Bradyrhizobium diazoefficiens: one gene and its partner. The protein of the gene in region 2 interacts with the protein of the main gene of each other region in a pairwise test. Links are inferred from orthologs where the notes say so. Each region holds a gene or a part of one and is shown on either strand. Other genes may lie near its edges.

What was found.
Region 1: the proteins of uvrB (region 2) and uvrA interact in binary tests that used the Escherichia coli proteins (3 or more experiments, as listed by UniProt). The link is inferred for Bradyrhizobium diazoefficiens from one-to-one orthologs.

Annotation. Positions count from the first base shown.
Region 1 is NZ_JAENXS010000002.1:396,230-411,323, forward strand. Bases 5,504-9,000 are described here. They hold uvrA (excinuclease ABC subunit UvrA), read right to left. Parts: upstream 8,683-9,000; coding sequence 5,704-8,682; downstream 5,504-5,703. Other genes in these bases: JJE66_RS18640 (hypothetical protein), read right to left, coding at 5,504-5,653; JJE66_RS18650 (outer membrane protein), read right to left, coding at 8,976-9,000. Outside these bases: JJE66_RS18615 (acyl-CoA synthetase), read left to right, coding at 1-1,498; JJE66_RS18620 (PCC domain-containing protein), read left to right, coding at 1,508-2,368; JJE66_RS18625 (AAA family ATPase), read left to right, coding at 2,477-3,244; JJE66_RS18630 (hypothetical protein), read left to right, coding at 4,111-4,305; JJE66_RS18635 (HAD-IA family hydrolase), read right to left, coding at 4,302-4,961; more of JJE66_RS18640, read right to left, coding at 4,985-5,503; more of JJE66_RS18650, read right to left, coding at 9,001-9,635; JJE66_RS18655 (outer membrane protein), read right to left, coding at 9,893-10,660; JJE66_RS18660 (single-stranded DNA-binding protein), read left to right, coding at 11,092-11,586; JJE66_RS18665 (DUF2306 domain-containing protein), read left to right, coding at 11,790-12,188; gyrA (DNA gyrase subunit A), read left to right, coding at 12,357-15,094. UniProt on the Escherichia coli protein: The UvrABC repair system catalyzes the recognition and processing of DNA lesions. UvrA is an ATPase and a DNA-binding protein. A damage recognition complex composed of 2 UvrA and 2 UvrB subunits scans DNA for abnormalities.
Region 2 is NZ_JAENXS010000001.1:1,027,796-1,042,886, reverse strand. What follows is about bases 7,725-11,218. They hold uvrB (excinuclease ABC subunit UvrB), read right to left. Parts: upstream 10,865-11,218; coding sequence 7,925-10,864; downstream 7,725-7,924. Other genes in these bases: JJE66_RS04885 (hypothetical protein), read right to left, coding at 10,958-11,188; JJE66_RS04895 (AIPR family protein), read left to right, coding at 7,725-7,848. Also shown: JJE66_RS04950 (MaoC family dehydratase), read left to right, coding at 1-195; JJE66_RS04945 (MaoC family dehydratase), read left to right, coding at 195-677; JJE66_RS04940 (hypothetical protein), read left to right, coding at 879-1,025; JJE66_RS04935 (hypothetical protein), read right to left, coding at 1,066-1,203; JJE66_RS04930 (hypothetical protein), read right to left, coding at 1,356-1,778; JJE66_RS04925 (hypothetical protein), read right to left, coding at 1,951-2,868; JJE66_RS04920 (nuclear transport factor 2 family protein), read right to left, coding at 3,089-3,529; JJE66_RS04915 (hypothetical protein), read left to right, coding at 3,833-4,069; JJE66_RS04910 (hypothetical protein), read left to right, coding at 4,460-4,846; JJE66_RS38830 (hypothetical protein), read right to left, coding at 4,924-5,331; JJE66_RS38825 (BglII/BstYI family type II restriction endonuclease), read right to left, coding at 5,280-5,726; JJE66_RS04900 (MT-A70 family methyltransferase), read left to right, coding at 5,859-6,494; more of JJE66_RS04895, read left to right, coding at 6,670-7,724; JJE66_RS04880 (hypothetical protein), read right to left, coding at 11,246-11,473; JJE66_RS04875 (LysR substrate-binding domain-containing protein), read right to left, coding at 11,645-12,556; JJE66_RS04870 (sulfite exporter TauE/SafE family protein), read left to right, coding at 12,827-13,606; and 3 more genes. UniProt on the Escherichia coli protein: The UvrABC repair system catalyzes the recognition and processing of DNA lesions. A damage recognition complex composed of 2 UvrA and 2 UvrB subunits scans DNA for abnormalities.

The DNA of each region.
Region 1 (15,094 bases), on a different replicon or contig from region 2:
GACCTGGCGCGAGATCGATGCGCAGGTCTCGGCGCTGGCCGCGGCACTCGCGGCGCGCGGTATCGCCAAGGGCGACCGCATCCTCGTCCATTCCAAGAATGGCGACGAGATGTTCTTTTCGATGTTCGCGGCGTTCCGGCTCGGCGCGGTCTGGGTGCCCACCAATTTCCGTCTGATGCCGGACGAGGTCGCCTATCTCGCGCAGGCCTCCGGTGCGAAGGCATTTCTGTGCCATGTCGATTTTCCCGAGCACGCTGCGGCCGTGAATGGTGGTGCGCTGGAATTCACCTGGAGCGTCGACGGCAAGGCGTCGTTCAGCGAGAAATCGGTTGCGGATGCCATCGCGTCGCAGGCAGGAACCGTGGTCGAGAACATCGCGGTCGAGCATGACGATCCCTGCTGGTTCTTCTTCACCTCCGGCACCACCGGACGCTCCAAGGCTGCGGTGCTGACGCATGGCCAGATGGGCTTTGTCGTCACCAATCATCTCGCCGATCTCACGCCCGGCGTCACCGAAGACGATGCCTCGTTGGTGGTGGCGCCGTTGTCGCACGGCGCCGGGGTGCATCAGCTGGTGCAGACGGCGCGCGGCGTTTGCACGGTGCTGCTGCCGACCGAGAGGTTCGACATCGACGAGGCGTTCCGCCTGATCGCGGCGCATCGGGTCTGCAATCTCTTCACGGTGCCGACGATCTTGAAGATGATGGTCGAGCACCCGGCCGCGGACGAATACGATCATTCCTCGCTGCGTCACGTCATCTATGCCGGCGCGCCGATGTATCGCGAGGACCAGAAGGCCGCGCTGAAGAAGCTCGGCAAGGTCATCGTGCAGTATTTTGGACTGGGCGAAGTCACCGGCAACATCACCGTGCTGCCGGCGGCGTTGCACGATCCCGAGGACGGGCCGCATGCCAAGATCGGCACCTGCGGCTTCGAACGGACCGGCATGCAGGTCTCGATCCAGGATGACGAGGGCCGCGAGCTCAAGGCCAACCAGAGCGGCGAGATCTGCGTGATCGGGCCCGCGGTGCTCGCCGGCTATTACGACAATCCCGAGGCCAATGCGAAGGCGTTCCGCAACGGCTGGTTCCGCACCGGCGATCTCGGCCACATGGACGAGGAGGGGTTTGTCTACATCACGGGGCGTGCCTCCGACATGTACATCTCCGGCGGCTCCAATATCTATCCGCGCGAGATCGAGGAGAAGATTCTGACGCATCCAGGGGTCGGCGAGGTCGCCGTGCTCGGCGTACCCGATGCGACCTGGGGCGAGGTCGGTGTCGCCGTCTGCGTCGCGCGCGACGGCGAGAAGCCAGTGAGCGAAGCCGAGATGGCGGCATTCCTCTCGCCAAAGGTGCCGCGCTACAAGATGCCGAAGCGGTTCTTCTTCTGGGAGGCGCTGCCGAAATCCGGCTACGGCAAGGTGCCGAAGCGCATGGTGCGCGATGAGCTCGAGGCACGCGGCCTGCTCGATCTCGACAAGATCAAGACGGGCTGAGCGCGAGTCATGCGGACTATCAAGCAGCCGGGCACGCCCGTCGCCGAACGTCTCCAATGGGTGGAGGCGAGAGGGCGCGCCTTTTCGTTCACGCTTGAAGCAGGTCTGCCGCTGCTCGAAGCCGCATGCCGCGGTTTTGCGGCGGAGGGATTTACCGGCGGCGTGCTGAATTTCGGCCAGGGCGCGCTCGGACCGTTCGGCTATGTCATGCCGGCGTTGTCGAAGACCGGTGAGAATGCCGCGTTTTACAGCGACACGTATCGGCCGGCGGGCGTGACGCGCACCAGGCTCGGCAGCATGACGATCGGCACGCGCGACGGCGCGCTGTTCTTTCATTGCCACGGGCTGTGGATCGAGGCGGGCGGCAAGACGAGCGGCGGTCACATGCTGCCGGACGAGACCATCGTCGCCGAGCCGTTCGAGGTCGAGGCTTTTGGGATTGATGGCGCGGTGTTCACCGCTGAGCCGGACCCTGAGACCAATTTCAAGCTGTTCGGCCCGGTTCGCGCCGCGAGCAGTGGGGCGCGCACGACCAGTCGTGTCTTCGCGCTGCGGCTGCGGCCCAATCAGGATTTCGCCTTCTGCCTCGAAGCCTTCTGCCGCGATCGCGGCATTACGCGCGCGAAGATCCACGGCGGCGTTGGCTCGACCATCGGCGCGCGCTTCACCCATGGCGGCGTGACCGAGCCGTTCGCCACGGAGCTTGCGATAACCGCCGGGACGATCGCGCCTGGTGCGTCCGGCGCGCTGGAGGCCGCGCTCGACGTCGCCCTGATCGACTACACCGGCGGCATTGCCGAGGGCCGCCTGGTCCGCGGCGATAATCCTGTGCTGATGACGATGGAGCTGGTGCTGGAGGCGCTGGATTGATGAGCGACCGGAGCTTGTGCCGGCCCGTCCGCGCCACTTGCGCTCCAATCGCGTTCCCGTTACGTTCCTATTGGTATCAATCGAGGCAAACCGGGCGGGGCGGCGGCAATGAGCCGGAGAGGCAATCGCACGATTAATCTGCCTGCGCCGTATCTGAAGCGGGTTTGGCTCGATCCCTCGCACGTTCACGATCGCGAGGCCTATCCTTTTTGTTTGCCCATCTTTCCTGATGATTTCGAGCTCAACTTCGATGCAGCCATCACCATCATCGTGGGAGAGAACGGCACCGGGAAGTCGACGATCCTTGAGGGGATCGCAGCGCTCGCTGGCTACGACGATGCCGGTGGCGGGAAGGGCTACATGCCCGTCGACCACTCCGAAGCGCGGGAAAAGATGGGCGGCCAGCTTTCCAAGGCGTTGCGCGCAAGCTGGTTGCCGAAGATCACCAACGGCTGGTTTTTTCGCGCCGAGAGTTTTTTCTCGGTGGCGAGATATCTCGACAAGGCCGCACGTGATGCCGGTCAGGTCGGCCCTGATTTCTTGTCGCATTCGCATGGTGAGGGCTTCCTGCGCTTCTTCGAAGAGCGCTGCCAGCGCCAGGGCATCTTTATCTTCGACGAACCTGAATCGGCGCTTTCGCCGGCGCGCCAGATCGAATTCTTGAAGCTGCTGCGGCGCATGGAGGAGTCGCGCATCTGCCAAGTCATCATGGCGACCCACGCGCCCCTGCTGATGGCCTATCCCAGCGCGCAGCTGCTTCGGCTCGGGAAGTACGGCCTGGAGCCGACAACGGTGGAGCAGACCGATCATTACCGGGTGATGCGGGAGTTTTGCGCTGACCCGCGCGGGTTCGTGGAGGCGACGTTGGCGGATTAGGCGAGGGGAGCCATCGATGCTCGCCGTCTCCATCATCATTGCGAGCGCAGCTGACAAGTCGCAGCCACATGCCTCGTCTTTCGATTGACGTTTGAAATCGCGGACACGCTTTCACGCTCTCGCGGCACATCGTGCCCGAGCTTTGCTGCAGTCATCGCCCTCAGAAATGCCGAGGGCGCAGGGAAGACCGGGTGCCGGCTGGCACCCGCGGTCCACTGTGCGAAGGTTGCGCTACAAGAGGCTGCACAGCGGCATACAGGTGAAGCCAAAACATCCGGCCTTCCCTGCGCAGTGGTTTGACGGCTTATGTCGTGATCTCCCCGGGGAGCGATGCACTATTGCCCCCGTCGCCTTGCGGATGGCTGATGTGTGCACCCGGTTGGGCGACACCCATCACCGCAAGACTTGGCGCACAGGCTCCGGGCGCCAGGACCACACGATTTTGCCGTACGCGGATCACACCGGTCGTGCGCGCGTAGACTCTCGCTCACGGTTGCCCGCCCTGCAAAACCCTTCGCGCCGATGTGACCCACGCCCACCGCCGTCCGGCCCGCGTTCGTGACGATCGCGATACGCCCCTCTTCCTTGGGCCGGAGTGAGGCGACACATACGCCATTTCCGAATTTCGGTAAAGTGGAATATTTTTGGGACCGCCCATTGACCGACGGTTTGGGTGTTTTGCCGACAGGGAACGCAAGAGGTTGTGGGTTGCGCAAGCAGTCCGCCTTGCGGAGCGGACCAGGGGAGGCCGTCATCGACCCGGTAGTTACGCTGGATCGACAGATGTTCTCCGGGATCGATTGGGTCAGACATGCGCGCGGCCGGGAGATTGTTGCAATGGACAAGTGGGTTGGGCTTGCGGTTTCGTGGCTGACGTTCCTGGTGTGATCGCGCTGTGGTTCTGGTTTTCGCGGCGGCACGGAATGCAGGCGCGCGGATCGTCCGGAGCGAGCATGATCGAACTCTACGAGCAGCAGGTCGCCGAGACCCGGCGGATGAACGGCTATCTGGAGCGGGTCGCACTGTCGCTGGAGAAACACGAGCCGCCGCGTGGCAGCTAGGCCGGCGTCGGACCCCGCACGTCCGCGGCGCGGGTGAGCAAGGCCGGCGCGATGTCGTCGATGCGCTCGAAGACGAGATCGGGTCCGCGCGCCCGCAGCGCCGCCGGCGCCGCATAGCCCCAGCACACGGCGCCGCAGGCAATGCCAACAGCCCGCGCCGCCTCAATGTCGCGGACCTCATCGCCGATCGAAATCACGCGGCTTCGGTCCACCCCGGCGCGGCGGACGACACGGCGGAATTTCGCGGGCTTGCCGAACACCGAGGCCGCGCAGTCGAAATGCGCGAACAGGGCGGCGGCGTCGCCAAGTTTCTCGCGCGCGTTGGCTTCGCTGTCCGACGTCACCAGCGCGAGCTGCACGCCGCCCTCAGTCAGCGTCCGCAACATCGCCTCGGCGCCCGCGAACAGCGAAATCTCCGCCGCCGCTTCCCCCTTCAGCCGCCGCGCATGCCGCGCGATCGCCGGCAGCTTCCACACGGGCACCTCGAGCCGGCTGAGGATCTCACGCGTCGACGCATGCCGCAGCCCCTCGACATCCTCATCCCTCACGCCCCGAAAGCCGAAGCGATCGGCGACGTCGTTGATGGTGCGCAAGAACCAGGGGAAGCTGTCGACGAGCGTGCCGTCGAGATCGAAGATAGCGAGGGAGTGGGGCATTCCGGTCGCTAAGCTCTAGCCACTTATCGTGCTTGTGCAATAGTCGTCAGTCGCGTGCATAGATCGCTGTATCGCTCGCCGACCAAGCCAATCTTTGGATGATGTCGAAGCCCAGATATCTCTTTGTCCGCGGCATTAAGAGCCGTCTGCGCGGCCGCGGCGGCGTCAGTTAGCCCGATGGCACTTTGAATGAGGGCGCGGCTTCCATAGAGGCGGAATACAACAATTGGAAACAGTTGTTGTTCATTCCCGAATTCGTCGAGCAGACCAAGGGCTGTCTCGTATCTGTTTGACAGTCCTTTCGTTGCGACGAGCCAAGCAAAATCAAGCCAAGCCCAAGTCTGGACACGCGGCTCCAGGCGCATCTGCTGGATCGCGAGATCGTAGTAAGTCAGTGCGGCGTCGATATCTCCAGAGTCTAACAGACAGTCCGCCTTTGCGGATAAGGCCTGAACAAAGTTCAGCGAATCCGAGTAGCGATCAATCACATGATCGAAGAGAGAAATTGCATCGATCCGATACTGCGGACCTGCCCCCATTAGGGTGAGGCCCTGAATGAAGACGTACTGAGCTCTATTGTGATCGCGCGCTTTGGCGAGCCGTTGCCAAAAATCCGTTTGATCTTCTTCCGACCAGCATTGCCTGCGAAACCAATCTGCGGCCATCGAACTACCTGTGACGCGCGCGCTCATTTTTCAGGCGCGCCCCTTGATCAACGGTTGGCGGATTCTTCCTCCTGCAGCTACTCCGCCGCCTCGCTCGTGCTCCTTCGCTTCGGCTTCCCCGCCTTCTTCAGCACTGGCGCCAAAAACTTGCCCGTATAGCTCCGCTGCGCTTTCACGATGTCTTCCGGCGGGCCCCAGGCGACGATCTCGCCGCCGCCGTCGCCGCCTTCGGGACCGAGATCGATGACCCAGTCGGCGGTCTTGATGACTTCGAGATTGTGCTCGATGACGACGACCGTGTTGCCCTGCGCGACCAGCTCGTGCAGCACTTCCAGCAGCTTCTTGACGTCGTGGAAGTGCAGACCGGTCGTGGGCTCATCCAGGATGTAGAGCGTGCGGCCGGTGGCGCGCTTTGACAGTTCTTTTGCCAGCTTGACGCGCTGGGCTTCGCCGCCCGAGAGCGTCGTGGCCTGCTGGCCGACATGGATGTAGTCGAGGCCGACGCGGTGCAGCGTCTGGAAGGTCTCGCGCACGCGCGGCACCGCCTTGAAGAACTCGGCGGCTTCCTCGACGGTCATGTCGAGGACGTCGGCAATGCTCTTGCCCTTGAACAGGACCTCCAGCGTCTCGCGATTGTAGCGTTTTCCTTTGCAGACGTCACAGGTGACGTAGACGTCAGGCAAAAAGTGCATCTCGATCTTGATGACGCCATCGCCCTGGCACGCTTCGCAGCGGCCGCCCTTGACGTTGAAGGAGAAGCGGCCGGGTTCGTAGCCGCGCGCCTTGGATTCGGGCAGGCCCGCGAACCATTCGCGGATCGGCGTGAAAGCGCCAGTGTAGGTCGCGGGGTTCGAGCGTGGCGTGCGGCCGATCGGCGATTGGTCGATGTCGATGATCTTGTCGATATGCTCGAGGCCCTCGATGCGGTCGTGCGGCGCTGCGCCTTCGCTGGCATTGTTCAGCTTGCGCGCGATGGCCTTGTAGAGCGTGTCGATGAGAAGCGTCGACTTGCCGCCGCCGGAGACGCCGGTGACGGCGGTGAACAGGCCGAGCGGAATCTCCGCCGTGACGTTCTTGAGGTTATTGCCACGCGCATTCACCACCTTGATGGTGCGGCGGTGGTTCGGCGGACGCCGCTCCGGCACCTCGACCTCGAGCTCGCCGGTGAGATATTTGCCGGTGAGCGATTTCGGATTGCGCATGATCTCGGCGGGCGTGCCTTCGGCGATGATGTTGCCGCCATGCATGCCGGCGCCGGGGCCGATGTCGAGGACGTAGTCGGCGAGGAGAATGGCGTCCTCGTCATGCTCGACCACGATCACGGTGTTGCCGAGGTCGCGGAGCCGCTTGAGCGTGTCGAGCAGGCGCGCATTGTCGCGCTGGTGCAGGCCGATCGAGGGCTCGTCCAGTACGTAGAGCACGCCGGTCAGGCCCGAGCCGATCTGCGAGGCCAACCGGATGCGCTGGCTCTCGCCGCCCGACAGCGTGCCGGAGGAGCGGGACAGGGTCAGATAGTTGAGGCCGACGTCGAGCAGGAAGGTCAGGCGCTCGCGGATCTCCTTAAGGATGCGCCCCGCAATCTCGTTCTGTTGCGTGTTCAGCGCCTCCGGCACGGTCTCGAACCACGCGCCGGCGCCCTTCACGGACAGCTCGGAGATCTCGCCGATATGCTTGCCGCCGATTTTGACGCAGAGCGCTTCGGGCTTCAGCCGGAAGCCGTTGCAGGCGCCGCAGGGCACGTCGTGGAAATATTTTGCCAGCTCTTCGCGCGCCCACTCGCTTTCCGTTTCGCGGTAGCGGCGGTTGATGTTGGTGATGACGCCTTCGAACGGCTTCTTGGTGTCGTAGGAGCGGACGCCGTCCTCATAAGAGAACTTGATCTCGTCCTCGCCGGAGCCATGGAGGATCGCGTCTCGCGTCTTCTTCGGCAGATCCTTCCATTTGGTGGTCAACGTGAATTTGTAGTGCTTGCCGAGCGCCGTCAGCGTCTGCACGTAATAGGGTGACGAGGATTTGGCCCACGGCGCGATCGCGCCCTTGCCGATCGCCAGTTCCTTGTCGGGGATGACGAGGTCTTCGTCGACATGCTGCTCGACGCCGAGGCCGCCGCAGGCAGGACACGCGCCATAGGGATTGTTGAAGGAAAAGAGTCTGGGCTCGATCTCGGGGATGGTGAAGCCGGACACCGGGCAGGCGAATTTTTCCGAGAACAGCATGCGCTCGGGCCCGCTCTTGTCGTGGATCTTCGCGGTTTTCTTTTTCTCTTCGGCGGGCGCAGCTGCTGCCGGCGCATCGGCGTACTCGATGACGGCAAGACCTTCGGCGAGCTTCAGCGCAGTCTCGAAGCTTTCGGCGAGCCGCTGGCCGATGTCGGCGCGCACCACGATGCGGTCGACAACGACGTCGATGTCGTGCGGGAATTTCTTGTCCAGCGCCGGCGCTTCCGCAAGCTCATGGAAGGTGCCGTCGATCTTGACGCGCTGAAAACCCTTCTTGAGCCATTCGGCGAGCTCTTTCCGGTACTCGCCCTTGCGGCCGCGCACGACGGGGGCCAGCAGATAGAGGCGGGTGCCCTCGGGCAGCGCCAGCACGCGGTCGACCATCTGCGAGACGGTCTGGCTTTCGATCGGCAGGCCCGTGGCCGGCGAATAGGGCACGCCGACGCGCGCCCAGAGCAGGCGCATATAGTCGTAGATCTCGGTCACGGTGCCGACGGTGGAGCGCGGATTCTTCGATGTCGTCTTTTGCTCGATCGAGATCGCCGGCGACAGGCCGTCGATCTGGTCGACGTCCGGCTTCTGCATCATCTCCAGGAACTGGCGGGCATAGGCCGAGAGCGACTCGACATAGCGGCGCTGGCCCTCGGCGTAGATGGTGTCGAAGGCGAGCGAGGATTTGCCGGAGCCGGACAGGCCGGTGAACACCACGAGCTTGTCGCGGGGAATCTCGACGTCGATGTTCTTGAGATTGTGCTCGCGCGCGCCACGGATCGTAATTGCGCGCAGGCTGGAGCCCGCGTTCTGCTGTTGGCGCTTCGCCTTGATCACTTCATCCATCCGCGTTGCCCTCGAGGAATCCCAAAGGCGCGCGATCGCGCCAACGAAAAGGCGCGCTTCGCCCGGAACCGGGATCGGCGCCGATGGGGTTGTCAGCGAACGTAGGAAGAACGGAGACGGATTTCCAGTAGGACTTGCGAATCGTCAACGGATTGTTGGCGCGCTGGCGGCATGTGGCAGGAGGAACCGGGTGCGGGATGGCGCTGGAACGGGCCGCGAAAACAAAAAGGCCGGCGCAAGGCCGGCCTTTCGTAACGCGATAGCGTTGGAAGCGAAGCTCAGTACTGCAGCGCTCAGTACTTGGCGACGATCGGGCCGTTGAAGTGATAGTTCACGCCGAACTGCACGGTGTGGAAGTTGAGCGTGCCGGTCGGCAGGGCGCCGCTGAAGTAAGTCTCGCCGCCGAGGCTGCGATAGAGGTACTCGCCCTTGATCGACCACTGCGGAGCAATGAACGCTTCGACGCCCGCGCCGACGGTCCAGCCCGAGTGCCACTTGCTGTCCGACGCGGTCACGCCGAGCGCGGAGAGGCTGATTTTGTTGTCGATCCAGGCGTAGCCGCCGGTGCCGTAGAACAGGATCTGGTTGACGGCGTAGCCAATGCGGCCGCGCACGGTGCCCATCGCGTCGGTCTTGGAGGACACGGTGATGCCGAGCGCGGTGGCCGAAGCGTTGACGTCAGCCCAGGCGCCGTCGGCCTCGAGGCCGAACACGACGTTGCCGGTCTGCCAGTTGTAGCCGGCGGTGCCGCCGACGAAGCCGCCCTGCATCCGGGGGCTGCTCGAATCTTCCCAGGCGCCGCCGCCAACGAGACCGAGGTAGAAACCGGTCCAGTTGTAGACCGAGGCCATAGCGACCGGAGCCTTGGTGTAGGGGCGCGCCGCGAGATCGGCGGCCGAAGCCGGAGCGGCGAGTGCGAACAAACAGGCCGAAGCCAACAAAACCTTTTTCATTTTCAACGTAATCCCAGTCCCAGTTTCTGTTGTTGCCTTCCGTGCGTCGGAAGGGCAGCGGACGCTGTGGTCCAACTGACGTCGTCGTACACCATTGAAGCCGTAAGTTGTGTCTCCCAAAAGTCACAACGGGCGCAAAATGTAACTGCCGCTGACCTATAGTTCCCGCAGGGAACAAGCAATGAAAAGGCCGGCGCGAGGCCGGCCTTCGAATTCTCGAATGATATCAGGTGGATCAGTGCCTGATTAGTACTTGATTAGTACCTGGCGATCACCGGGCCGCCAAAGCGATAGTTGAGGCGGACGAGGCCCATGTCGACGTTCTGGCTGATGTGATCGCTCTGGAATGCCCCCCCGCCCGGCGCGTTGAGTGTGAGGGTCCGACCGCCCAGGAAGATGTGGTCGTACTCGACGCCGACTGTCCAGTTCGGCGCAAAGCCGAACTCGAGGCCGGCTCCGACCGTGCCACCCCAGCGGTTGTCCTTGGCGGAAGCGAGCAGGGTGCCGGCACCGGCGAAGCCGGGCGCGGTGTAGATGTTGTACTTGTCGGCGACCACGGCGCCGCCGCCCTTCACGTAGAACAGCACGTTGTTCCAGGCATAGCCGACCTGACCCGTGATCAAGCCGAAGGCGTCGATCTTCGTGCGGTTGCGCTGGGCCGGAAAGAGAACGCTGACATTGTCGCCGGAGAAGTCGGCCCAGTTGCCCTGGCCCTCAAGGCCGAACACCCAGTTGGCGGACTGCCAGCGGTAGCCGACCTGGCCACCGACCGTGCCGCCGGTGGCGTTGTGGCAGCCTTCGCCGCCTACGAACGCACCGCCGCCGAGCACAACATTGTCCCAGCATTTGTGGCTCGATCCGCCACCGCCATTGATGCCGATGTAGAAGCCACTCCAGTCATAGATGGTGGCGACCATCGGCGCCGGCGCCTTGGTGTAAGGACGTGTTGCGAGATCCGCTGCACTCGCAGGTGCAGACAGGCCCAACGCAACGATACCGATTGTAGCGAACAGAATTTTCTTCATTGCAGTCTCCCCAGTTTCGCCGCTCCAGAGGTCCCCGAAGCGGTCAATCAGGCGCGACGCCCACAAGAACCAATTCCGAGGCAACCGTAGTGCGATCTGGAGGGAGAGTCCGTCGCCGGAATGCAACAGTTACGGGTCAATTGGTGTGCACCTAACTTGATGAATGTTAAGTGCTTTTGCTCGATCTGGGGAACTCGGCAGGGTTCCAATTCATCGCGACGTGAAGAGTGGCACAGAGTGAGAGGCGTGCGCTCATTTCGCGTCAATTTCGACAGGAACAAATCTGGAACAAATGTTCGGTCGATGCTATATGTGGGGATAACCGAGGGCGTGGCGGGTCGATCCGCGCTCGTAGCGTATAGGGTCGGCCCAACAGGCGGCAGCGCGGGCGCGCCTTTATCGATTCAGTGGATTTGGAGTGGAGAGCGGCGATGGCGGGAAGCGTCAACAAGGTCATTCTGGTTGGAAATCTCGGCAAGGATCCGGAAATCCGCCGCACCCAGGACGGGCGGCCGATCGCAAATTTGAGCATCGCCACCTCGGAGACCTGGCGCGACAAGAATAGTGGCGAGCGCAAGGAAAAGACCGAGTGGCATCGGGTCGTGATCTTCAGCGAACCGCTCTGCAAGATCGTCGAGCAGTACTTGAAGAAGGGCGCCAAGGTTTATATCGAGGGCGCGCTCCAAACCCGCAAATGGACCGACCAGAGCGGTGTCGAGAAGTACTCCACCGAAGTCGTGCTCCAGGGCTTCAACTCGACGCTGACGATGCTCGATGGCCGCAGCGGCGGAGGAGGCGGTAACTTCGCCGATGAGCCGGGCGGCGATTTCGGCTCGTCGGGTCCGGTCAGCAGCGCACCGCGCCGTCCCGTGGCCGCCGGCGGCGGCGGCGGTCGCAACGACATGGACGACGACATCCCGTTCTGAGACGGAGCGCGCGCGGGCGTTGGACGTTGCCTGCTCGCGTAAGGCGGAAGGACTTCCAACCAATTTACGGGCAAAGCTCGGGTTTTCCGGGCGGACCTCATGTGCTGCCTCAAGCCTTTGACAGCGCCCTATGTGAATGGTATTAACTTTATGTTAATCCTATTCACATGGTCGGTTCCCGCCGATTTGGAGGACAGTTCTGCATGAGCCTCGCGCCGCTGCTTGACGCCGCTCCGGCGATCCCGCTGCACGCCTTCGCGGCGATGGCGGCGTTCGTGCTCGGCCTCGTCCAGTTCGCAGCCCCCAAGGGCAGGCTGCCGCACCGGACGCTCGGCTGGATCTGGGTGGCGCTGATGACGACGGTGGCTGCCTCGTCGTTCTGGATCCACCAGATCCGCTTGGTCGGGCCGTTCAGCCCGATCCATCTGTTGTCGATCTTCACGCTGGTGATGCTGCCGCTCGCGGTGTGGCGGGCGCACACCCATCGCGTCACCGATCACCGGCGCATCATGATCCTGCTGTTCACTGGCGCGTTGGTGGTGGCGGGGCTGTTCACGCTGGTGCCCGGACGCATCATGCACCGGGTGATTTTCGGGGCGTGACGGATGCTTCGAGGCGGTTCATTCCGGGGCCGCCGAGGGCGGCGGTGAGAATCGCGTAAGTCTCTGGAAAAACAAACGGAAAAACCGCTTCCCAAGAGCTTGCAAGGGTGGTTATCAGGGCCTCGATGCGCTATATGATTCCCAGATAAAATTTCACCGGATTCCCCTTTGGCCGACGACGACAACAAGAAGCCCGGCGACGAGCCGGAGCGCTCGGATATTCGCCCCGTCTCCATCTTCGAGGAGATGAAGAAGTCCTACCTCGATTACGCCATGAGCGTGATCGTGGCGCGTGCGTTGCCTGATGCCCGCGACGGTCTGAAGCCGGTGCATCGCCGCATCCTGTACTCGATGCACGAGCAGGGCCACACGCCCGACAAGAAGTACGTGAAGTCCGCCCGCGTGGTCGGCGACGTCATCGGTAAGTATCATCCGCACGGCGACCAGTCGATTTACGATGCGATGGTCCGCATGGCGCAGGACTTCTCGATGCGCGTGCCGCTGATCGACGGCCAGGGCAATTTCGGCTCGGTCGACGGCGATCCGCCTGCCGCCTATCGTTATACCGAAGCGCGACTGACCAAGTCGGCGCTGGCCCTGCTGGCCGACATCGACAAGGACACCGTCGACTTTCAGCCGAACTACGACAACAACGAAACTGAGCCGTCGGTCCTTCCGGCCAAGTTCCCGAACCTTCTGGTCAACGGCGCCGGCGGCATCGCGGTCGGCATGGCCACGAACATTCCGCCGCACAATCTCGGCGAGGTCATCGATGCCTGCGTGGCGCTGATCGACAATCCCGCGCTCACCATCGACGAACTGACCAACATCGTTCCGGGACCGGATTTTCCGACCGGCGGCATCATTCTCGGACGGGCGGGCATCCGCGCTGCCTATCACCTCGGCCGCGGCTCGATCGTCATGCGTGGCAAGGTTGCGATCGAGACCATCCGCAAGGAGCGCGAGGCGCTCATCATCACCGAGATCCCCTACCAGGTGAACAAGGCGACGATGGTCGAGCGCATCGCCGAGCTGGTCAAGGAAAAGAAGATCGAGGGCATCGGCGACCTGCGCGATGAATCGGACCGCGACGGCTATCGCGTCGTCATCGAGTTGAAACGCGACGCCGTGCCGGACGTGGTGCTGAACCAGCTGTACAGATTCACGCCGCTGCAGACGAGCTTCGGCGTCAACATGGTGGCGCTCGACAGTGGCCGTCCGCGGATCATGCATCTGAAGGACCTGCTGGCCATCTTCGTCGACTTCCGTGAGCGGGTCGTCACACGGCGCACCAAGTACCTGCTCGCCAAGGCCCGCGATCGCGCTCATATCCTAGTCGGTCTGGCGATCGCGGTCGCCAATATCGACGAGATGATCCGCGTCATCCGCACCTCACCCGACCCGACCACCGCCCGCGACACCTTGATGTCGCGCGACTGGCCGGCCCGGGACGTCGAGGACATGCTGACGCTGATCGACGATCCGCGCCACCGCATCAGCGAGGACGGCACGATCCGGCTGTCGATGGAACAGGCGAGGGCCATTCTCGACCTGCGCCTTCAGCGCCTCACCGCGCTCGGCCGTGACGAGATCGGCGATGAACTCTCCAAGCTCGCCGTGGAGATCAGCGACTATCTCGACATTCTGCGCTCGCGCGCCCGCGTCCTGGACATCGTCAAGACCGAGCTCGCCGAGGTGAGGGCGGAGTTCGCCACGCCGCGCAAGACCGTCATCATGGAGCAGGAAGGCGAGGTCGAGGACGAGGACCTGATCCAGCGCGAGGACATGGTCGTCACCGTCTCGCACGCCGGCTACGTCAAGCGCGTGCCGCTGTCGGCCTATCGGGCGCAGCGCCGCGGCGGCAAGGGCCGCGCCGGCATGCAGACCCGCGACGAGGATTTCGTCAGCCGCCTGTTCGTGGCCTCCACGCATACGCCGGTGCTGTTCTTCTCGTCCCGCGGCCAGGTCTACAAGGAGAAGGTCTGGCGGCTGCCGATGGCAGCTCCCAACGCGCGCGGCAAGGCGTTGATCAACATCCTGCCGCTGGAGCAGGGCGAGCGCATCACCACCATCATGCCGCTGCCCGAGGACGAATCGACCTGGGGCAACCTCGACGTGATGTTCGCCACCACCGGCGGCAATGTCCGCCGCAACAAGCTGTCCGACTTCGTCGATGTCCGCCGCTCCGGCATCATCGCCATGAAGCTCGACGACAATGAAGCGATCGTCGACGTGCAGATCTGCACCGAGCGTGACGACGTGTTGCTGACCGGTGCGGGCGGCCAGTGCATCCGTTTCCCCGTCACCGACGTGCGCGTGTTCACCGGGCGCACCTCGATGGGCGTGCGCGGCATTGCGCTTGGCGACGGCGACAAGGTGATCTCGCTGGCGATCCTGCGCCATGTCGAGACGTCTTCGGACGAACGCTCGGCTTATCTGAAGATGCGCCGCGCGGTCGCCGGCGAGGCTGCGGCCGAGGAGCCGGCAGTGGATGCCGAGGCCGAGGAGACGTCCGGCAGCTTCCAGCTCTCGCAGGAGCGCTATATCGAGATGTCGGCGGCCGAGCAGGTGGTGCTGACCGTTTCCGTCAACGGCTTCGGCAAGCGGACCTCGTCCTACGAGTACCGCACCACCGGCCGCGGCGGCAAAGGCATCGTCGCCATGAGCGTCAACAACCGCAACGGCAACCTCGTAGCATCCTTCCCGGTGGAGGACGCCGACCAGATCATGCTCGTCACCGACAAGGGCCAGCTGATCCGCTGCCCGGTCGAGGGCATCCGCATCGCCGGCCGCTCGACCCAGGGCGTGATCGTGTTCGATACCGCGGAGGACGAACATGTCGTCTCGGTCGAGCACATCACGGAAGAGGCCGAGAGCGGCAACGGCGAGAATGGGGAGTCAAACGG
Region 2 (15,091 bases):
GTGCGCTGGCTGTCTCCGTTGCGGCCCGGCGACGACCTCATGCTCGACGTCGACGTCGTGGAAGCCCGCACCTCGAAGAGCAGGCCGAGCCTCGGCATCGTCAAGTTCAAATGCACCATGCGCAATGCCAAGGGCGAAGCGCTGTGTGAGATGACCTCGCCGATCCTAATCGGGCGGCGCGCGGGAGCGGTCTGATGGCATTCTTCGAGGAGATCGAGATCGGCGATCGCCGCGAGATCGGCGCCTATCATTTCACGGCGGAATCCATCAAGACCTTCGCCGCGAAATTCGATCCGCAGCGCTTCCATCTCGATGAGGAGGAAGGCAAGAACTCGCTGTTCGGCGGGCTCGCGGCGTCCGGCTGGCATGTCGGCTCGGCCTGCATGAGTCTGCTTGTCGCCGACGGCCAGCGTCTGGCGCGCGAGGCTGCTTCGCGCGGCGAGGAGATCGCGGTGTGGGGTCCGTCGCCGGGCTTTCGCGACCTGCGCTGGATCAGGCCGGTGCTCGCTGGCGACACGGTCTCCTACGCCAATGTCGTCATCGAGAAGCGCACCTCCGCCTCGCGCCCCGGCTGGGGCATTTTGTCGGCCCGCACCACCGGCACCAACCAACGCGGCGAAGAGGTCTATTCCATCACCGCCTCGGCCTTCGTGCCGATGCGCGGGAAACCCGGTTAGACCTGTTCCAAAATGAACAGCCGAAAAGAGCGCGCCAGTGTTGCCCGCGCGCTATGGACGCGATTCCGGCCGGCTGCCATAAGCCCTCCCAAGATGGCTGGTCCCTGCGAAGCAGCTGCCGGAACCATCGAGTTGCTAACCAATTATGAACCTGTCGCTGTCTATTTGAACGAACTGGGCAGACGACAGGGGACGAGCACAATGGCAGACCGCGGCGCACTCAAGCTGGTCGGATTTATCTTCGCTACCGCCACGCTGGCCGTGATGTTGATCGCCGGCATGGTGGTGAAGGGCTACGCCGATGGCGCCTACACCCTGGAAGCCTCGACGGTCGAAGCGAGCCGTTAAGAGTTCGTTAACTCCGCGGGGCCACGAAGCGGCCCCGCCCTCAGCGGCTATAGACGAACGCCAAAATCGCGATCGCAACAGCGAGCAGCCCGACAAAGCGCAGCATGATGGTTCCGAACTGGTTCGGCGCGGGCCGCAACGGTATCGGGTCCATGTTATCGGGCCGAATGCTTTCCATCTGAAAATATCCCCTCGCCCGGCCTTAGGCGGCACGAGCGCTTGGCATTGGTCGCCGGGAATGGGCGGACGGTTCAAGAGAGTGTGGCCCCAGAATCAAAACCACCGCGCCCCTTCCGGAGCGCGGCGGCTGGTGATGCTTGCTGCTTGCGATCAGCTGTTGCGCAGGCCGTCAGCGGCGCGCTTCCACTGGGCGACGTTGTCGGCGATCATGCGGGTCGACTTCATCGCGGCCTGGCTGAGCTGGGCGTAGCCGGAGATCTCGCGCTGGACGCGCTGGCCTTCGGCATGGAGCAGGTCGCGCAGGCTCTCGAGCTCGGAGATCAGATTCTCGATCTCGGCGAGCGAGGTGCCGGCGACGCGCTGGATCAGCGAGTTGACGTTGGTGACGGTGGCTTCCGCGCTCGGATCGAGCGGCGGCGCGTCGGCGGTGGTCGCGGCCGGCCGGCGCAGATAGGCGATGTCGTTGCGGACGAAATCGCGGATGCCGGCTTCGACTTCCGTCACGGCGGCGAGGTTGGTGTCGACCGTCTCGGTCTCGGTGGTTTCGGTCTTTTCCGGACGCATGGCGTTCATCGTTATTCCCCTGTTCGCGTTGAGCGCAGCGCGAGTGTCCCCCGCACGACGATGTATGTCAGGCCGGTCCATCAGGGCGTTGGATTTTGACCGCAACGGGGCCGAGATGCGGCAAGGGCGGACCATTCGGGGGCTTTGACGTGGCGCATGGTTACGAGAGTCTAAAGAAGATTCACCAGCTCTTCTTGAAGCCTGCGGTCAGGCTCTTGTTGATCGCGCCCTGCGAGGTCTCGCCGACCGAGCCGGAGACAGTGACGTTGTCGAACAGCTTCTGCTCGGCGCCGACCTTGCGCAGCCATTTGTCGTCGGTGGTCGACATGGTCTGGCCGGCGGTGATGCTGGTGCCGGTGTCGGTAATGGTGACCTTGGCGGACTGGTCGGTCTCGTAATTGCGGGTGATGTGCCCGCCGACGCCGGGCAGCGCGGTGGTGCCCTGCTGGTTGACGCTGTAGCCGTTCTGAAGCGTCAGCGAATAGTCGTTCGACAGCGGCACCGACTTGGTGAGCGAGGCGCCAAGCCTGCTCTGCTCGGCGCCGGGATCGACGCGGGCCTCGACCGCGGTCTTATCCCAGACGGGGCCCGCGCCCGGCGCGGTCGCGGCGGCCCAGGCGCTGCCGGAGGATTGCGGCAGGTTGCCGCCATTGGCGGCTTTCTCCGCCAACAGCTCCGACATTGTGGTCGGCTCTTTCGCGACTGTCATGTCGGCGCCGATGCGGGTGTCCCAGAACGAGGAGACCGACTGCTTCACGGTCACGGCCGAGGAGCCGTTGGCGTTGGCGTTGGTCGACCAGTTCATGCCGTTATTGGCGGCGGCCTTCGCGCGCTTCTTGGCGGCGATGATGTCGTTGAGCGTGCCGGCGTCGATGGCGAGCTGGCTCCAGTCGAGCTTGTCGACATCGATGCCTTTGAGCACGTCGGGATCGTTGACGTCGGCGGTATCAGCGGCCTCGCTCTCCTCGTCAGGCGCGGTGGCGGTGGGGGCGGGGGAGAAGGGCGGAATGATCTGCGCCTGGGCCGTCAGCACCGAGCCGAAAATGAACGCGGCCGCCAGCGGCAGCCTGATCCAGCCAAAACCTGTCGAGAATTCCATTGCCTTGCCCGCAAGCCCAGTTCGCGCAGAGGATGCGGAACTATCGTTGCAAAATTGTGGCGCCAACGACACCCCAAATAACGAACCAACGGGCCGCGCGAAAGTCGCGCGCCCGATGACGAGCTTCTCCACGACGGCATCCGGCGGGGCTGGAGGCCGGAACGCGTCGCGGCAGCATCAATCGATCGGTCCCGAATTGCGGAGCCCGTTGGTGTCCCCTTCAGCCGACGCTGGTCATCTTTGGCAGATGAATGGCGCGGCCGAGTGCCTGCTCGACCAGGTCGAAGGTGTCGATCAGCACACGCATGTTGATGAGCCGGTCCGCCCTGAACTGAGCGAACTGCGCGACCCGCAAGCTGATCGGCTTGTCGGAATCGAGCGCCGTCAGCGAATAGCGCAGCATCGAGGAGGCGGAATCGACGCCGAGCATGATGCTCTCGCGCTCGAAGCGGCGAACGTGGAAATTGTCGGCGAGCTGGCGGATGACCTGGAGCACCGCCGCCTTGCCCTCGCGTGCGCCCAGGAACGGAAACATGTCGATCGGACCATAGATCGCCCACGCGACGTCCTCGTCGATCAGGGCCTCGATGTCCTCGAACTGCCGGTCGTTGATCGCGCGGTGCAACGCGCGCGAGAAACGCCAGAGGCTGTGCTCTGTCATTTGGGGCGTCCTGAAACTGGCTTGCAAAAAAACGAAAAACAACCCCATGCACAGTAGGCGCAGCGGGGTCGTTCAATTCATTGGTGTACGAACAAATACGGGATTTCGGCCAAAACGCAATTCACGTTTTCGCAATGCAGAATTGAATGCGTTTTGTGAGATTTACAATAGAACCCCGTATTTTACCGGTCCCGGCCCGCCGACCGGTGCAGCGCACGGCGCGCCTTGCCGTGCAGGGAGCACTGGAACCCGAACGCGCCCGCGCCCGTTGAGACGCCGACACCGCATCCGGAGACATCGACCATGAAATCCCCGCTCATCGCCATCGCCGCAGTACTTCTCATCTGTGGCGCGACATCCGCCGCCGATGCCAAGGGCTGCATCAAGGGCGCCATCGTCGGCGGCGTCGCCGGCCATTATGCCGGCCATCACGGCATGCTCGGCGCCGCCGCCGGCTGCCTCTACGGCAGGCACCACGCGAAAGAGCAGCAGGACAAGCAGCAGCAACAGAGCCAGGCGAACGGGCAGGGCAAGCTGTAAGTTCTCGTCATTTGGGCCGCGCGAAGCCGCGAATGCACCGGCGGTCGGCCCCCTCGCCCCGCGCGCGGCGGGGCAATGGCAAATGAGTGAACTTGGCGGGAAGCTTGCCTGCCGCCATCCTTCGAGACGCCCGCCTCCGGCAGGCCCTCAGGATGAGGAGGGAGCGCGCGGCCGCAGCTTCCACGGCACCGATGCCACTTAGCCTCATCCTGAGGAGACCGCGGAGCGGTCGTCTCGAAGGACGAGGCGCGCGCTCAGACCGCCGATAAGACGTCATATGCGATCGCCCTCCGCAAGCGGGACGAGGTGAAGAGCAGCCCGTGACCCATCTCACATCATCCGTCTCCCCCTGCGGCTAATTTCATCCGCATGTCATCAGGGAGACGTGCCATGGCCATCATCGCCGCCGCGAGAAAGCCCCGCCTGCACAATGCGCTCGAAGCCTTTGCGCTGACCGCGATCCTCCAGAGCTTCCCGACCTTCGCCACCGCCGCGCTGCTGCTCAAGCTGTTCGGCAACCGCGACCTCGTCGGCGACCCCGGCGTCGCCATCTTCGTCGTGTTGGCCTCGGCGGTTCATGCGGTGATCGCGGTGACGCTGGGGCCGATGGTCCCGGCGCTCGCCAGGCTGCTCTACGAGCCGAGTTTCTTCGATCCCGATTTGTCGCTCGCCGACAAGATCACGGAATGGCGCACCCATCCGGCAGCCTCGATGCAGCTCGTCGCGATCGTGCTGATGCTGTCGGTGATGGCGGTGGTGACGGCGAGCGTGGGGTGAGGGGTGCTCTCCACTCGTTATTCCGGGGCGCCCAAGCGGCGAGCCCGAAATCCATTATACCGCTGCAAAAAACCTGACTATTCGGCCGAGTACGCTTCTTGGGCGGCTTCCTCCAATAGGCGCTTCACCTCAATCTCGTCTTCGCCGAACGTCACCATCACATCGGGAAAGCCGATTAGCAGCAGCGGGCATGGATTACCGACGCCGCGTTGTACGCGGTCGTGCAGCTTGCCCCAGTGCGTTGTTGCGGCCCCGAACTTGTCACTGACAAAGTGATCCACCCAAGCTTCGCGAAATGGCACCGGATTCTTCTTGCGCGTGACCCGCTTCGTGACTTCTGCAATTTGTCGCTTTGTTCGGTTTAGGCCGATCCGCTCCATGTCGTCGTGGGAGTTCACCTGATGCTCGTCGACGAAACGTCTGACCAATCGTTTCATCGCAGCTTGCAGGCTGCTTCCTCGAGTGATGATGATACCGAGCGAAATGGCACCATCGGAATGAAGTCTCTTGAAGTTCTCGAGGTCGCGATCGAAGAATGGACCTTGTTGTTCCATTCGATCTCGAGGGCGATCGTGCCGGCGTTGAACGTTCTTACGTGATCGATTTCGTGTGATTGCGCTTCGCGCTGCACGCCATCGATAATCCGTTGGACGACAAAATTGTGCTTGCGCCACTCGTGAGCCGCGAGCGCTCTTCGGAGCCGCTGTGTGCCCTTTGTCTCGCCACCCCCGGATCCAATAATTTCTTCAATCGGAATGGTCGAAGCTTCAAGTACGCTTTCGAGCTGCTCGGCGACCTCCGGGAAGTCGACGCTGAGGATAGCTTGGGCATGTGAACGGAATTCGACTTCAAATCCCCGTTTTCTGAGGCGATCAAACATCTGCTCTCGCAGTCCCCTACGAATCTCAAATAATTATCCACTATCCATCTTGAGAACGTAACATGAACACGCTATTATGCGCCCTGCTTGGCGCGTATATCGCTGGACATGGCTAAGACCTTGGAGTCGCCGATGCTTTCCGCCGGTGAAGATTTGCTGCGCTTTGCCGCAGATCGACGATTTTCGACAATCCTAGCAGACCCTCCGTGGCAATTTACGAACAAGACCGGAAAGGTCGCCCCCGAGCACAAGCGCCTTTCGCGCTACGGGACGATGAAACTCGACGAGATCAATGCGTTGCCGGTGGCGGATATAGCCACTCCGACCGCGCATCTGTATCTTTGGTGCCCTAACGCGCTGCTGCCCGATGGGCTGGCCGTGATGAAGGCGTGGGGCTTCAATTACAAGTCCAACATCGTCTGGCACAAGGTCCGGAAGGACGGCGGCTCGGATGGACGTGGCGTGGGGTTCTATTTTCGAAATGTTACTGAAGTGATCTTGTTCGGGGTCCGCGGAAAGAATGCGCGCACGCTTGCTCCCGGACGTCGACAGGTGAACTTGCTTGCAACGCGGAAGCGTGAGCACTCGCGCAAACCGGATGAGCAGTACGATATTATCGAAGCTTGTTCGCCTGGACCGTTTGTTGAGCTTTTCGGTCGCGGCACCCGCAAGGGGTGGAAGACATGGGGTGATCAGGCGGCGGATTATAAGCCTACGTGGAACACGTATGCCAATCACTCGCAGGCGGGCTTAACCGCGGCGGAGTGACTCCCGCCAAGTCGAGATGCTTCTTCACGTATCTGATGTCTTTCGCCGTAAGGTTTAGTTTTCGGCGGCCATTGACTTACGCAAGAGTAAGTGCCACGTTCAACGGGCTTCTGTGAGCTTCGTGCGCAGCTGTGCACTGAAGGGATCCGCAGAGTGAAACCGAAAGGACACTGCAATGACCGCTGGTCATGGCACCGCTACTGGTGCGTTTAAACTTCCCTACAGCTTGATTCGAAACCTGACGTCGCCTGACGAAAAGGCGAACGGCGTGCAGACGTGGTTCGCAAACGTCAGCGCGCGGGATGTTCTCAAGATTGGAACAGAAGATAATTTGCGTTCCTACATAGCGGAGCATGCGCAGTCGAAACGTAATCCGGTACACAAGCAGATTCAGAATACGATTGAAAATTTGCCTGATCGGTTCATCAATCGTAACTCGGGAATCACCATTACATGTACCGACTGCGAGGTCGACGATTCTAAGAAAGCTGCTCACCTTAGCAATGCGAGCATCATCAATGGGGCTCAGACGCAAGGCGAGTTGAGGCGCTACCTGACGAGTGACGAAGGTGAAGATGCCGATTTCATGGTGCGCGTTGAAATCATCATGGAGCCTGCTCACGATCAGATTGTAGAAATTGCTATCGCCCGAAACACAGCGACTTCGGTCAAAAGCGTTTCACAGGCGGGAGCTCGAGGCTACCTAACCGAACTGAAAACGTCGGTCGAAGGTGCGCTGCCAGGCGAAACCCTGCAGATGAGTGAAACCGATACCGCCGGCCTCAATACCCAGGCAGTATTGCAGTGGTCCCGGCTACTGATGCCGCAAAAGATGCTCGGAGCCGGCGCACCGCGAAATTTCGCGTACAAGCAAGGCGGCAAGTGCCTTACTGACTTCAGCAATTGGGCATCCAACGTAAAGTCTGATGCTGCAATGAAGAAAATGTATGACTTCACTGTTCAAATCGGCCCCATTGGTATTTGCGAATATCGCTATTGGGAGCAGCATGAAGGTTGGAATGGTCATCGGCTTCACGAATACGGAAAGAGAAGCGATAAGCCACACGGTGGGCGCCCGATAAAGCGCGACAAAACCAGTGGGAAGGTCGTATGGGTCGCGCCGGGGATCCTTTTTCCTATTATGTCCGCGTTAAGTGCGTTTGTTCGCCAAAAAAATGGCAAGTGGCTGCTGGAAAAGCCCAAACTCTTCAAAGAAGAAGAGTTAATTCGGCGAGCTGTCCAGCAATTCCGAGCTTTGGATCGGGATGTAGCCGTGATGGGTCGCAGTGAGGCAGCTTATGACGCCCTGAGCATCTACACCGAGACCATTGCTACCGTTTTGGCTGATAAATAGACGCAAAGATGGGGCGGTGTGTTTCGCCGCCCCATTTTTGGCAGATGTTTCGGCTGCTGCAATCAACTTAACGGCCCTACCTCTTCTTCCACCCACCCCGATGCCCCGGCGTCCCTCCGCTTGACCGCGGCGCTGGCCCGAACTCCGGCCCCGACTGCTTTGAGTCGGTCGGCTGGATGATCCGGCTCGTGCCGCCGAACGGCTTTGACGGCAGCGTCGCGCTCTCGCGATAGGGCAGCGATTCCGGGCCATGCATCTCGTCGAGATGCGGCTTGTGCACCTTCGAGCCGCTGCCGCCGCCGCCGCTCGCTTTCAGCGCCGAGCTCACGGTCTTCTTCTTCATCGCGTTGACCGGCAGGTTTGCCGCGTCGCCGTATTTCTTCGCACCCGCATAGGCGCCGGCCTTGCCTGCGACCGCGCGTTGCTTGACGGTGGGGTCGTCGACCACGGCGAGCTCGGTAGCGCGCAGGCGCTTGACTTCGTCGCGCAGGCGGGCGGCTTCCTCGAAGTTCAGATCGGCGGCGGCCTCGCGCATGCGGGTTTCGAGATCGCCGAGCACGGCTTCGAAATTGTGGCCGATCGAGATGATGTCGTCGGTCATGTCGTGGCCGCCGACCTCGACCAGCACGTGGTCGCGCTCATAGACGGAGTTGAGGATGTCGCCGATCTGCTTCTTCACGCTCTCCGGCGTGATGCCGTTGGCGGTGTTGTACTCGACCTGCTTTTCGCGGCGGCGGTTGGTCTCGGCAATGGCGCGCTCCATCGAGCCCGTCATCTGGTCGGCATAGAGGATCACCTTGCCGTCGACGTTGCGCGCGGCGCGGCCGATGGTCTGGACCAGCGAGGTTTCGCTGCGCAAAAAGCCTTCCTTGTCGGCATCGAGAATGGCGACCAGCGCGCATTCGGGAATGTCGAGGCCCTCGCGCAGCAAATTGATGCCGACCAGCGCGTCGAAGGCGCCGAGGCGCAGATCCCGGATGATCTCGATGCGCTCGATGGTGTCGATATCAGAGTGCATGTAGCGGACGCGAATGCCCTGTTCGTGCAGATATTCGGTGAGGTCCTCCGCCATGCGCTTTGTCAGCACCGTGATCAGCGAGCGGTAGCCGGCCTGGGCCGTGGCGCGCACCTCGCCGACGAGATCGTCGACCTGAGTGCGGGCGGGGCGGATGTTGACCGGAGGATCGATCAGCCCGGTCGGGCGGATGACCTGCTCGACGAACACGCCGCCGCTCTCGTTCAGCTCCCAGCCGCTCGGCGTTGCCGATACCGCGACCGTCTGCGGCCGCATCATGTCCCATTCCTCGAAACGCAGCGGGCGGTTGTCCATGCAGGAGGGCAGGCGGAAGCCGTATTCAGCCAAGGTCGCCTTGCGACGGAAGTCGCCGCGGAACATGCCGCCGATCTGCGGCACGGTGACATGGCTTTCGTCGGCGAACACCAGCGCGTTGTCGGGCACGTATTCGAACAGCGTCGGCGGCGGCTCGCCGGGGCGGCGTCCCGTCAGATAGCGCGAATAGTTCTCGATGCCGGCGCAGCTGCCAGTCGCCTCCATCATCTCGAGGTCGAAGGTGGTGCGCTGCTCCAGCCGCTGCGCTTCCAAAAGGCGGCCCTGGTCGTGGAGCTGGTCGAGCCGCATCTTCAATTCGGATTTGATCGACTTGATCGCCTGCACCAGCGTCGGGCGCGGCGTCACATAGTGCGAATTGGCGTACATCTTGATGAATTCGAGCTCGTCTTGCTTATGGCCGGTGAGCGGATCGAACTCCTCGATGGTCTCGATGGTGTCGCCGAACAAATTCACGCGCCAGGCGCGGTCCTCATAGTGTGCCGGAAAGATGTCGATGACGTCGCCGCGCACGCGGAAAGTGCCGCGGGTAAAATCGGCCTGGGTGCGCTTGTATTGCAGCGCGACGAGATCGGCGATCAGCTGGCGCTGGTCGATGCGCTCGCCCTTCTTCAGCGCGAAGGTCATCGCGGTGTAGGTCTCGACCGAGCCGATACCGTAGATGCAGGACACCGAGGCGACGATGATGACGTCGTCGCGTTCGAGCAGCGCGCGCGTCGCCGAGTGGCGCATGCGGTCGATCTGCTCGTTGATCGAGGAATCCTTCTCGATATAGGTGTCGGTGCGCGGAACATAGGCTTCCGGCTGATAGTAGTCGTAGTAGCTGACGAAGTACTCGACGGCGTTATCGGGGAAGAAGCTCTTGAACTCGCCATAGAGCTGGGCGGCCAGCGTCTTGTTCGGCGCCAGGATCAGGGCCGGGCGCTGCGTCTTCTCGATCACCTGCGCCATGGTGTAGGTCTTGCCCGAGCCGGTGACGCCGAGCAGCACCTGGGTGCGGTCGTTACGCTGGATGCCCTCGACCAGCTCGGCGATCGCGGTCGGCTGGTCGCCGCGCGGCTCATAGTGGGACTTGAGCTCGAAGCGCACGCCGCCTTCGGATTTTTCCGGGCGCGGCGGCCGATGCGGCGTCCACACATTCAGGGAGCCATCATCCTTGCGGAACTCCGGACGGCCCTCGCGGATCAGGGATTCCAGCGCTTCGGCCGTGGCCTTGACGCCGAGCGCCTCCATCTTGCTGCGCGGCGGCCGCGCCAGCGCCTCGGCGTCGTCTTCCTCGGTGGGAAGGCCGAGTTGGCGGGCCAGTTCGGGATCGAGTGTCGGGATCGTGGCGGAGGTTCCGTAGTTGGCCTGCGGGCCCTCGTCCAGCCCGCCTCCCGCGCGCGGGGGAGGGTTGGGAGGGGATGGAAAATCCTTTGGCGTCGACGCGCGCGCCCGATGCGCGGCGGCCTCGCCGCCGGCGCGGCGGTCGCGCGAATTGTCCGGCGGCGGCCGTAGCCCGGTGCCCGAGCCCATGCCGGCATCGCCGCGATTGATCGCGGGATTGAGCAGTTCGGCCAGCGCCGGCCCGATCGGCCGCACGTCAGGCCGGTGCGCCTTCGAGTTGGGAGCCTTCGAGGTCGATGTCTTGGATTTGGGGGATTTTGGGGGAGCAGGTTTCTTCGCCATGCTCCGAATATGGGACGAGTCCGCCGCTCAGAAAAGGGCGAAAGCCGGCCTGTGCGCAGGCTGCTGACAGCAGGTTGGCAGCAGGCCTTGCTCTCACGCCGCCGGCAGCGGCCCGTCGCCGTCCACGACCGTCAGGCGCGGCTCGAGGATGTCGAGATGGATCCCGCCGCAATCGGTGCAGCGCATGGTCCAGTACTCGCACCCGGCGCGGCCGCCGATCACACGCAACACCGTGAGATCGCCATCGCATTCCGGGCATATTGCCAGCACCTTGCGCGAATAAATTCTCGGCTGCGGAGCGTCTTCGAATTCGATGACTGACATGAACCTGTCCCCCTGTTGCGCCGCGCTGTCGCTCGGTCCTGTTGCCGTCTCGCAGGCTTACTCGTCGTCGCTGTCGTCGGCGCGCCGGCGGAAGCGATCGATGTGATGCTTGGCGTCGGCGATCGCAGCGTCCGGATCGGGCCAGGCGAAGCCGACTTCCATGGCCGGGAACAGCACGCCGTCGATGGCAACCGGGCTGAAATCGGCGCGCCGGATCCGGGCGTGCCACAGTCCCTTGCCAGCTTCGAAGGATTCGATGTCAAAGCCGTCGTAGAGGGTCGTCATTGGTAGTCCCCAAATGCTCTTGTCGGAGGGTTAGAGGACCACGTTTGCGGATTTCGGACTGTGAAGCCGTTCACAAGCCGCCGGCTTTTTCACCCGATCGGGTGAGGGGCAGAGCGTTTTCGAGCGAAGTGGATACCGGTTCGCGTGAAGAAAACGCGTCAAAACGAGATTCTAACCCCGTCCGGCGCGTCCGAGCCGCCGCGGGCGGGCCGCGGGTTCCGCCGCCACCCGCATGATCCAGCGCCGGAACGCGGCAAAGTCGCGCTGTTCGGTCTGGAAACTGCGGTAGAGCAGGTACCAGCGCATGCCCTTGGGCACCGAGAGGTCGAATGGCGCCACCAGCCGGCCGGCGGCGAGATCGTCGTCGATATAGGGCCGGATGCCCATGGCGATGCCGAGCCCGTCGGCGGCGGCTTGGAGTGCCTGGCCGTAGAACTGGAACTCGGGACCGCGCGCATTGATGCGCGTGACGCCTGCGGCCTTGAGCCAGATTGGCCAGTCCTCCGGCGAATGCGTGACGCGGATCAGGCCGGGCCCCTTGAGGTCGGCCGGCCGCTTCAGTCCGTTGGCAAGACGGGGCACGCAGACCGGCGTCAAATCGCCTGCGAACAAGGGTTCAGCCACGAGCCCGGGCCAGTCGCCGGTGCCAAGCTTGATGCCGCAACTCCAGTCCTCGCCGAACGGCACCTCGGCGCCGCCGGTGGTGAAGCGCACCTCGATGTCGGGCTCCTCGTTGCGAAAATCCGACAGCCGCGGGATCAGCCAGCGCATCGCAAAAGTGTGGCCGACGCCGATGGTGAGCACGCGCACGCTGGACGGCGCCGTCACCTGCGCGGTGAGGCTCGCGAGCGCATCGAAGATCGGCGTCAGTCCGTTCTGATAGGCGCGCCCCGCCTGCGTCAGCACCAGTCTGTTGGCCTTGCGCGCGAACAGCGCCACGCCGAGCCGCTCTTCCAGCAGATGCACCATGCGGCTGACGGCGGCCGCCGACACGCTGAGCTCGACGCCTGCCGCAGCAAAGCTGCCGGTCCGCGCCGCCGCCTCGAATGCCTTGATGCCGTTGAGAAAGAGCAGCCGCCGCAAACGCAAGACCCTCAGGAAAGCTGATGCCAGGCCAAGATAACTCAGTTTGCGCAGAAGGGGCAAGCGAGGCACGCTCTCTTCGCCTCTCCCCGCGTGCGGGGAAGAGGCCGGAATTTGCGACAGCAAATTCCGGGTGAGGGGGACTCTCCGCGAGTCCGTCTCGCACCGTCCCCGTTGAGACTCCCCCTCATCCCACCCTCTCCCCGCAAGCGGGGCGAGGGAGCGAAGCAGCTTGCGCCCCTTACGCGCCCACCACCGGAGAATTCCTTCGTGACATCAATTATGATCGCTGCCCTTGGATTGCTGATGGTCGCCACTGCATTCTTGTCGGGGCTGTTCGGCATGGCGGGCGGGCTGATCCTGATCGGCGTGTTGCTGGCCTTGATGCCGCTGCCGACCGCGATGGTGCTGCATGCGATCACGCAGATGGCCTCGAACGGCTGGCGCGCCCTGCTGTGGCGGGCGCATATCCGCTGGCGGCCGGTCGCGAATTATATGGTCGGCGCTGCCATCGCGCTCGGGGCGTGGTCGCTCACCCGCTACGTGCCGGACAAGCCGACGGCGTTGTTCTTGCTGGGTGCCACGCCGTTCATGGCGCGGCTGCTGCCTTCGAATATCAAGCCTGATCCCGATAGCCTCTGGCAGGGCACCGCCTATGGCACGATCTGCATGGGCTTGATGCTGATGACCGGCGTCTCCGGACCGCTGCTCGACACCTTCTTCCTCGGTGGCAATTTCGGCCGGCGCGAGAAAGTGGCGACCAAAGCGATGTGCCAGCTCGTCAGCCACTTCACCAAGCTGATCTATTTCGGCGGCGTGATCGACCAGGCCGCCACGCTCGATCCCGTGCTTGCCGGCGTCGCGATTCTCGCCTCGATGTTCGGCACCACGCTGGCGCGGCGCCTGCTCGAAGCCATGACCGACCAGCAATTCATTGCCTGGTCGAACAAGCTGATTACCACCATTGCCTGCTACTACATCGCCTATGGCGGCTGGTTGCTGCTTCGCACGCCGGTACTGGCTGCCTTCGACAAGGGAGGTTTGCAATGAGCGAGACGGCCGACCCGCTGGTGCTGGACTTCGTCGAATGGGTCGCGCGCGAGCCGCGCGCCTATGCCGAGGTGATCTCGACCTGGAAGACCTCCTGCCCGCGTCTCACGATCTGGGAGGACGCCGCGGATCGCGGGTTCGTCGCGCGCGAGACGCTGCCGGGCATCGGCCTGACCATCGCGGTGACCGCGGATGGCGAGAGGCTGTTGCGCGCGCACGGGCGATGACCTCACGCGCCCGTCATTGGCAAGACCATTGACTTGAGGCGGGCCCGGCGCGAGCTTCATGCAGCCGCATCTTCTTGCGAAAACCTTCCAGCCCGGGACATCCAGCCATGATCGATCTGTATTATTGGACCACGCCGAACGGCCACAAGATCACGATGTTCCTCGAGGAGACCGGCCTGAACTACAAGGTGATCCCGATCAACATCGGCAAGGGCGAGCAATTCAAGCCCGAGTTCCTGGCCGTCGCGCCGAACAACCGCATTCCGGCAATGGTCGATCACGAACCGAAAGGCGGCGCCAAGCCGCTGTCGATGTTCGAATCCGGCGCCATGCTGCTCTATCTCGCCGAGAAGACCGGCCGGTTTCTCCCGACCGATCTCTACGCGCATTACGACGTCATTCAGTGGGTTTTCTGGCAGATGGGCGGCCTCGGCCCGATGGCCGGCCAGAACCATCACTTCCGCAATTATGCGCAGGAGAAGATTCCTTACGCGATCGACCGCTACGTCAACGAGACCAATCGCCTCTACGGCGTGCTCAACAAGCGTCTCGCCGATCGCGAATTCGTCGCCGGCGACTATTCGATCGCCGACATGGCGTCCTACCCCTGGGTGGTGGGCCATGCCAATCAGGGCCAGAACATCGACGACTTCCCGCATCTGAAGCGCTGGTTGGAGGCCATCCGCGCCCGTCCCGCCACCGAGCGCGCCTACGCGCTGGCGAAAGAGATCAATCCGAACTTCGGCAAGCCCGCGATCCGCACCGACGAGGAGCGCAAGATTCTGTTCGGGCAGACGGCGTCGGTGGTGCGATAAGTTCAATTTCTCCGTGATGGCCGGCTTGTCCCGGCCATCACGCGTTGCCGCGCGTAGGGAAGACGTGGATGCCCGGGACAAGCCCGGGCACGACGACTGAAATTGTTGTACACGGTTGCTTCCATAATGACGGAACACTTGCCATGTCGCTCAAACTCTTCGAACTCGTCGGCACCGACGCCGCGCGTCCCTTCAGCCCCTATTGCTGGCGCACGCGGATGGCGCTGGCGCATAAGGGGCTGACGGCGGAATCGCTGCCCTGGCGCTTCACCGAGAAGAGCACGATCGCGCCGCACGGCTCAGAGAAGGTGCCGGTGCTGCTGCATCATGACGAACCGGTGGTCGATTCCTGGGCGATCGCGAACTATCTCGAAGACAATTTTCCGGACCGGGCGTCGCTGTTCGGCGGCGAGGGCGGCCGCGCCATGGCGCGCATGCTCAAT